Regions from separate parts of the Streptomyces sp. AgN23 genome, predicted to be linked through region 2. Evidence: riboswitches for the same ligand, from Rfam matches in the RefSeq annotation. Region 2 holds a riboswitch; the other holds the start of a gene.

Region 1 (4,204 bases), 5.2 Mb from region 2:
CGGCGCCACATAGGTGTACACCTGGCTGTTGCTGGTGCCGACCGTGGTGGTGACCAGGACCTGGACGGACCCGGGCGCGTGCGGCGGGGCTATCACCACGACGATGTCGTTGGTGGGATTCCCCGGCCAGCCGCCTCCGGGCCAGCCACCACCGCCCCAGCCACCGCCCCAGCCGCCGCCCCAGTCACCATCCCAGCCGCCGCCACCGGAACTGCTCTGGCTGACGATCTGGGCGGGCACGCCGCCGAAGGTCACGCTGATCACGTTGCGCAGGTTCTGCCCGTTGAGCTGGACGAGGTTCCCACCGGCGGCGGGGCCCGAGTTGGGCACCACGGACAGCAGCAACGGCGGCCCCACCTGCGACGGGGGCCAGTTGGCCGCAGTGGGGGCGGCGGTCGCGAGAGCGGTCGAAGTCATGGTTGGTCCTCCCGGGAAGGGTTCGGGCGATATGCGCCGGCGGCATGCCGATGTCGTGGGCAAGCCGCTGGTCAACGCCTCGTCGTCGCCGCGCGGTCGAGGCAGGCCGGCACCGGAGGAACAGAAAGCCGCCGGGCGGCCGGTCAGGGCGCGGGATCGATGCGCCGGATGAGAGCGGAGCTACGGGACGAACGCCCGGCTCCTGGATGGCCTACGAGGTATGAGGCACCCCCGGCGGCACGTTTCCAGTTATCCACGCTCACCCCCGTCGCTCAAGGTTCCGGGGCTGCCATCACTCGTTTGGCGCATCTGGGCGCGCCTGGCGGCGAGCTTGTATGACAAGCGCTCCGCTATTCGGGGGAACCCGCGGCCGGAGTATGGCCTGCCGTCCTCCACCGTGCCTCTAATGAGTGACATCGGCAGTGCCAACCCGTGCGGGACCACCCGGGGAGGGAGCGATCCGATGAGCCTCGCCGCATTCCTCCTCGCCCTCGGCACCACCTGCCGTATCACCCGCTTCATCACCAAGGACACGCTGGCGGCGGGGTTCAGGACCTGGGTCGCCGACCGCTTCGGCGACGACTCCCGGTTCTCCTATCTCGTCAACTGCGGCTGGTGCACCAGCACCTGGGTCGCCGGCGCCATCGCCGTCTACGCCTCCTTGCTGCACACCACCGCGTGGTTCCACCTCCCGGCGACCGCCCTGACGCTCTCCTACCTCGCCGGGCTCGCCTCGCGGTGGCTGGACTGACACCCATCCGTACTGGACTCGAGGGAAAGGAACGGCAGCCATGGCCTGCAACTGCGGCGGAGGGGCACGTGCCCCGCAACCCGTTGTCGTCTATGAGTTGACGCTGCCGGACGGCACGGTCCGGCGCTATTTCACCTATCAGGAGGCCGACGCCGCCAACAAGCGCGCGGGCTCCACCGGAGTGATCAGCACCGCCGTCCAGTGACGGCGAAGCCCGGCGAGTGACGGCGAAGCCCGGCGAGTGACGGCGAAGCCCGGCGAGTGACGCATGGCGGCCCCGCTGTCAGTGGTGTGCGGCAGACTGCGGCCATGGACATCACGATCAGGCGCGCGCGGGACGAGGAGCTGGACGGAATCGGGGAGCTCACCGCGCAGGTGTATCTCGGGGACGGCCTCCTGGACTTCGGGGACAGTGATCCATATCTCACCACCCTGCGCGACGCCCGGCGCCGGGCCGCCGAGGCCGAGCTGCTGGTCGCGGCGGACGCGGCGAGCGACGAGGTGCTCGGGGCCGTGGCGTTCGCGGTGTACGGCGGGGCGTATGCGGAGCTGGCCCGACCCGGCGAGGGCGAGTTCCGGATGCTGGCCGTTCGGCCGGAGTCGCGGCGGCGCGGGGCGGCCGAGGCGCTGGTGCACGCCTGCCTGGACCGGGGGCGCGCGCTGGGGCTGCGGCGGATCGTGATCAGCAGCCAGCAGTCCATGACCGCCGCCCACCGGCTGTACGAGCGGCTGGGGTTCGTGCGGGCCCCGGAGCGGGACTGGTCGCCGATAGCCACGTTGGAGCTCACCCTGTGGGCGTTCACAGTGGAGCTGTGACGACCGGCGGCACACGCCCCGGCCCAGGCGGCGCACGCCCCGGCCCAGGGGCTCGGGCGCGCCCACGGGCGCGCGTACCCGCCCGGCCACGGGCCGCCACGGGCCCCAGGTCACAGGCCACCTCCGGAACGCATTAGCACATTCATGCGAAACTCCGCACCTCACGACACAAGATATGGGGGTGCGTCCGTCGGCCGACACAAGATGTATGCTCGTCCTCGCTGTCGCCGCAGGGGAATCCGGTGAGAATCCGGAACTGTCCCGCAACGGTGTACGTGTGCGCTTATGCGGCGTGCCCGTAAGTCCGAGCACCTGCCGACGGCCCTGTGTGAACACGTCCCCCGGCCTCGAGGGTTGGGCCGATGGACGCTGCGTGGAGTGCCTGACGTACGAGGAGTGCGGCAGCGGCATGCCCGTACGCGCCCATCGCACCCCCTCGTGGCCCCGGCCGAGCGAGGGAGAGCACCTCAGTGACCATCGCGCCCGCAGATCCGGTTTCAGAGCAGGCGGTTTCTCAGGCAGCGCACGACGCGCCCGGAACCGCCCTGCTGCGGACACTTACCGGACTCACCGCCGATCTGCCCGCCACCGACCCCGGCAAGGTCGCGGCCGCCGCCCTGCGCGGCCGCCATCCCGGCTCGGACGAGGCGGAGCTGCGTGGCCTGGCGACCGAGGCGGCGGCCGGGCTGATCGCCGAGGAGCCGGAGTACTCGCGGCTGGCCGCGCGGCTGCTGGCGCTCACGATCACGGAGGAGGCGGCCGGGCAGGGCGCGGTCTCCTTCTCCACCTCCGTCCAGGTGGGCCACCGCGAGGGCCTGCTGGCCGACTCCACCGCGGAGTTCGCGGCCGCCCACGCCGCACGGCTGGACGCGCTGGTGGAGCGGGCCCTGGCCGACGGCGCCGACAAGCGCTTCGGCTACTTCGGACTGCGCACCCTCTACAGCCGCTATCTGCTGCGCCATCCGATCACCCGTCAGGTGATCGAGACCCCGCAGCACTTCCTGCTGCGGGTGGCCTGCGGGCTCGCCGAGGACCTCTCGGAGCGGGCGCTGGACGATGTGGCCGAGCTGTACCGGCTGACCAGCACGCTGTCGTATCTGCCCAGCTCCCCCACGCTGTTCAACTCCGGCACCCGGCATCCGCAAATGTCGTCCTGCTATCTGCTGGACTCACCGCTGGACGAGCTGGACTCGATCTACAACCGCTACCACCAGGTGGCGCGGCTGTCGAAGCACGCGGGCGGCATCGGCCTGTCCTACTCCCGTATCCGGGCACGCGGTTCGCTGATCCGGGGCACCAACGGGCACTCCAATGGCATCGTGCCGTTCCTGCGCACGCTCGACGCCTCGGTGGCCGCCGTCAACCAGGGCGGCCGGCGCAAGGGCGCGGCCTGCGTCTATCTGGAGACCTGGCACGCGGACCTCGAGGAGTTCCTGGAGCTGCGGGACAACACGGGCGAGGAAGCCCGCCGCACCCACAACCTCAACATCGCCCACTGGATCCCGGACGAGTTCATGCGCCGGGTCGAGGCGGACGCCGACTGGTCGCTGTTCTCCCCGGTCGACGCGCCCGCTCTGGTGGACCTGTGGGGCGATGAGTTCGACGCCGCGTACCGCAAGGCCGAGGCCGAGGGCCGGGCGGTCAAACAGGTCCCGGCGCGGCAGCTGTACGCCCGGATGATGCGCACCCTCGCGCAGACCGGCAACGGCTGGATGACCTTCAAGGACGCCGCCAACCGCACCGCCAACCAGACCGCCGAGCCCGGCAGGGTCGTCCACTCCTCCAACCTGTGCACCGAGATCCTGGAGGTCACAGACGACGGCGAGACCGCCGTGTGCAACCTCGGCTCGGTCAACCTCGCCGCGCACCTGGACGAGGACGGGCAGCTCGACTGGGAGCGCCTCGACGCCACCGTCCACACCGCCGTGACCTTCCTCGACCGCGTGGTGGACATCAACTTCTACCCGACGGACGAGGCCAGGGCCTCCAACTCCCGCTGGCGGCCGGTGGGTCTGGGCCTGATGGGGCTGCAGGACGTCTTCTTCCGGCTGCGGCTGCCGTTCGACTCGCCCGAGGCCAAGGCGCTCTCCACCCGGATCTCCGAGCGCATCATGCTCGCCGCGTACGAGGCGTCCTGTGAACTGGCCGAGCGCCACGGCCCGCATCCGGCCTGGTCCGAGACCCGCACCGCGCGCGGTGTGCTGCACCCGGACCACTACA
Region 2 (4,204 bases):
GCCACGCGGACACCGAGCGCCGCCGCGGCCTCCTCGCCGAAGGCGAACGCGTCCAGGGTGCGGGCGTGTCCGAGACAGACCAGGAGGACGGCGGCCAGGACGACGGCGCACAGCAGCACATCGCTCCAGCCGGCGCCGGTGAGCGAGCCGAGGAGCCAGAACAGCACGGCGCGGGTGGTGTCGGCGTCCGCGGAGGTGAGGACGGTGAACGAGGTCAGCGCGGAGAACAGTTGCATGGCCGCCACCCCGGACAGCACCACGCGGTCGGTGCTGCCGCCGAGGCTGTGGCTGAGCGCCAGGACCAGGCCGAAGGAGAGCAGCGCGCCGATGAACGCACCCGCCGACAGGGACACCGCCCCGCCGCCCACGCCGAGGACGACCACGGCGACGGCACCTGTGGAGGCCCCGGAGGACACCCCGAGGACGAAGGGGTCGGCCAGCGGATTGCGCAGCAGGGACTGCATCACGGCCCCGCAGAGGGCCAGCCCCGCCCCGCACACCGCGGCGAGCAGGGTGCGGGGCATGCGCAGGTTCCACACGATGCCGTCGCGCAGCGGTGGCAACGTGCTCTCGCCCAGGCCGAGATGGGCGGTGACCGCTGCCCAGACGTCGGCCGTGGAGATGTCGGCGGGGCCGATGGTCACGGCGAAGGCGATCGACGCGAAGAGCGCGGCAAGCCCTCCCGCGATCAGCAGCAGGAGTCGGGTGCTCACTTGGCGAGTCCGAAGTGGCGCAGCCCGGCGGCGACCTGCTCGACCCCTTCGACGGTGCGGATGGACGGGTTCATGGCCTGCCCGCTCAGCAGGACGTACCGCTTCTTCTTCACGGCGGTGAGATTGCGGGTGGCGGCGTTGGTCTCCAGGAAGCGCATCTTGGCCCTGGCGGTCTCCGCGGTCTGCTGCTTGCGCGTGAGATCGCCGAGGACGATGACGTCCGGGTCGCGGTCGGCCACGGTCTCCCAGTTGATCTGCGGCCACTCGTCGTGGGTGTCGGAGAAGGCGTTCTTCGCTCCGACGGCCCGGGTGATGGCGCCCGGGGCGCCGCAGCAGCCGGCGAGGTAGGGCGACTGGGAGTTGGCGAACCAGTACATGAGGGAGACGCCGGGGGCGTCCAGTCCCTCGGTGGCCGTACGCACCCGCTGCTTCAACCGCGCGATGAGCTTCTCGCCACGTTCGTCGACGCCGAACGCGTGGGCCAGGTCGCGTATCTCGCCGTAGACGGTGTCCAGGGTGAGTGGCCTGCTGCGGGAGCCGTCGCCACCGCTGTCGGGGTCCCGGCCCGCCGAGCAGTCGGACGGCGAGACGTACGTGGGCACGCCCAGCTTGTCGAACTGCTCACGGGTGGCCACGCCGCCCTTGCCGAGGGTGGAGACGAACGAGGCGGTGACGAAGTCGGGTTCGATGTCCAGGGCCTTCTCGAAGGACGGTGCGTTGTCCGCCAGGCGCGGCACCGTCGCGTTCGCCTTCTCCAGGCCCTTCATCACCGGGTCGGTCCAGGTGGCGGTGCCCGCCATGCGGTCGGCGAGGCCGAGGGAGAGCAGGATCTCCGTGGTGCCCTGGTTGAGGGAGAGGGCCCGCTTCGGGGTGGACTTCACCGTGACCTTGTGGCCGCAGTTGTCGATGGTGCGCGGATAGCCCGCCCCGGCGGGCTTCTTGGCGTCCGCGCCGTCGTGGCCGGAGCCACCGCACGCGGTGAGCAGGAGGGCGGGGGCGAGCAGGAGGGCCGCGGTACGGCGGGCAGAGCAGAGCACGGGCATGCCTCGGTTGTCGGGGCTCGTACGCGGAGCCTGGCCTACGGACGTCCTCCCCGCACGCGGCGCGGAGGTGCCAGCAGGTCTTCGGACTCGGGTTCGTCCGGACGGGGCCCCTTCCCGGTGCTCGTTCGCGGCGGCCTCGCGGCCGTCACGGACTCCTCCCAGTGGTGTCACATGCCCCGCCCGTCCCCCTCACCGCTGCGCGTCAGCTCCGGGTTCTCACCGGATTCCCTGGCCTCGGATGTGGCACGACTGGCTCCCCGAGAGTATCAAGATTGTCGAACGATCAGGGTGTCGGACCGGTCACGGAGTGGAAAGCCACGTCCCGGGGTCAGTTCGGCCGCCGACGGGCCTGCCTCACCTCGCGGTCGACGGCCCAGGCGTCGCCGACCGGCCCGAGGTGGGCAAGCTTGTCGGGGTTGATCACCGCCCGGATGGCCTGAACCTGCCCGTCGAGCACATCGAGGACCAGAGCCTGGAGCACCTTGCCGTCCCGCTCGCGGAAGACCGCGCCGGGCTGGCCGTTGACCTCATGGAGCTCGAAGGACACGTCGATCCGCAGCAGCCAGGGGAAGACCGTGCCCAGCAGCCGGGCCACGTTCTCCGCGCCCATGACGGCCTTGGCCAGTTGCGGGGCCTTGCCGCCGCCGTCCCCGACGAACTGCACATCGGCGGCCAGCAGGTTGCGCAGCGCGCCCACATCGCCGTCCTTCAGCGCGTCGAAGAACCGCGTCGCCAGTTCCTGCCGCTCCTGCCGGTCCGCCTCGAACCGCGGCCGCCCGGCCTCCATATGCCGCCGCGCCCGCACCAGCAGTTGGCGGCATGCCGCCTCCGACCGTCCCACCGCCGTGGCGATCTCGTCGAACCCGAAGGCGAACACCTCCCGTAGCACGAACACCGCCCGCTCCAGCGGGCTGAGCCGCTCCAGCAGCAACAGCGCCGCCATCGACACCGAGTCGGCCAGCTCCACCGCCCGTGCCGGGTCCTGATACGGATCGCTGAGCAACGGCTCGGGGAACCACGGGCCCACGTACTCCTCCCGTCGCACGCGCGCGGAGCGCAGCACATCGATCGAGATGCGCGTCACCGTGGCCGACAGATACGCCTTGGCCGACGTGGGCCGGGTCGTCGAGCCGTCGAAGCGCAGCCATGTCTCCTGCACCGCGTCCTCGGCCTCACTCACACTGCCCAGGATCCGATAGGCGATCGAGAACAGCAGCGGCCGCAGCTCCTCGAACTCCTCGACCTTGTTCACGCCGACTCCCCTCCCCAGGGCCCGTCGCCGATGCGGTTGCCGTCACCGATACCGGTCAGTGGAACTGCCCGGCCTCGTAGTCACCGGCGGCCGGCTGCTGGGTGATGACGTTCAGCCGGTTCACCATATTCATGAAGGAGACCAGGATCACCAGGGCGGTGAGCCGCTCCTCGTCATAGTGCTCGGCGGCATTCGCCCACACCTCGTCGCCGACCCCACCGGCCGCGTCCGCGACCCGGGTCCCCTCCTCCGCCAGGGCCAGCGCGGCCCGCTCGGCATCGGTGAAGACGGTGGCCTCCCGCCATACCGCGACCAGGTTCAGCCGCACCGGGGTCTCACCGGCCGCGGCCGCTTCCTTGGTGTGCATGTCGATGCAGACGGCGCAGCCGTTGATCTGACTCACACGAATCGCCACCAGCTCCTGCGTCGCCACCGGCAGCGGCGATTCCTTGACCGCTCTGCCCGCCGCCATGACGGGCCTCAGGACCTTGCCGGCGGTCTGGCTGGCGGAGTAGTTCAGTCGCGCGTCCATGATGTGCTCCTCTGAAGTCGTTCACTGGCTACACCCCTGAGACGAGGTGGCCCGACCCCCTGTGACATGAACGCATGTGACCCGCGTCTCCCCGCCGTCGGCTCAGCTCGGCAGCCTGCGTCCACCACTCGCCCTGATCCAGTCAGTTGTACGCTACGGCTCCCGCACGCTTCATGGTCAGCGGGATCCAACGGGAGACAGAGGTCATCGTGACAGAGCGCACCGGCAGAATACGTTCACCCCGTATCTACGCGATGACCTCGGGGGTGCTCACCGGGACGATCGCGCTGTACATCGCGCTCGTCGCCTTCGGGAACATCACCGACTTCGACAGCAACCAGCAGTTCGTGCGGCATGTCCTGGCGATGGACACCACGTTCAAGGACGAGGACCTGATGTGGCGGGCCATCGACTCCACCGCGCTCCAGGACACCGCCTACGTCGCCATCATCGCCTGGGAGACCCTCGCCGCTCTCGTCCTCCTCGCCGCGACGGCCCTGTGGTTCGCGGGTCCGCCCGGAGATCGCGTCCGCCGCGCCCGGCAGGCCAGCACCGTGGGGCTGTTGATGCTGATGCTGCTGTTCGGCGCCGGGTTCATCGGCATCGGCGGCGAGTGGTTCGCCATGTGGCAGTCGGAGAAGTGGAATGGCCTGGAGGCCGCCAC

What was found. Region 2 has a riboswitch for cobalamin ahead of AS97_RS07135 (ABC transporter substrate-binding protein). Riboswitches for the same ligand answer to the same signal wherever they lie in the genome.
Region 1: it holds a riboswitch for cobalamin, as region 2 does, so the genes downstream of both, AS97_RS29860 (ribonucleoside-diphosphate reductase subunit alpha) here and AS97_RS07135 (ABC transporter substrate-binding protein) in region 2, are expected to answer to the same signal.

Annotation. Positions count from the first base shown of each region.
Region 1 covers NZ_CP007153.1:6,859,958-6,864,161, reverse strand. Annotated here, with positions in the region: gene AS97_RS29880 (IPT/TIG domain-containing protein) at 1-417, opposite strand, end outside; gene AS97_RS29875 (hypothetical protein) at 881-1,168, shown strand; gene AS97_RS29870 (hypothetical protein) at 1,209-1,373, shown strand; gene AS97_RS29865 (GNAT family N-acetyltransferase) at 1,478-1,984, shown strand; cobalamin riboswitch at 2,176-2,319, shown strand; gene AS97_RS29860 (ribonucleoside-diphosphate reductase subunit alpha) at 2,455-4,204, shown strand, end outside.
Region 2 covers NZ_CP007153.1:1,631,503-1,635,706, forward strand. Annotated here, with positions in the region: gene AS97_RS07130 (iron chelate uptake ABC transporter family permease subunit) at 1-713, opposite strand, end outside; gene AS97_RS07135 (ABC transporter substrate-binding protein) at 710-1,756, opposite strand; cobalamin riboswitch at 1,811-2,025, opposite strand; gene AS97_RS07140 (RNA polymerase sigma-70 factor) at 2,085-3,008, opposite strand; gene AS97_RS07145 (carboxymuconolactone decarboxylase family protein) at 3,064-3,540, opposite strand; gene AS97_RS07150 (DUF2165 domain-containing protein) at 3,795-4,204, shown strand, end outside.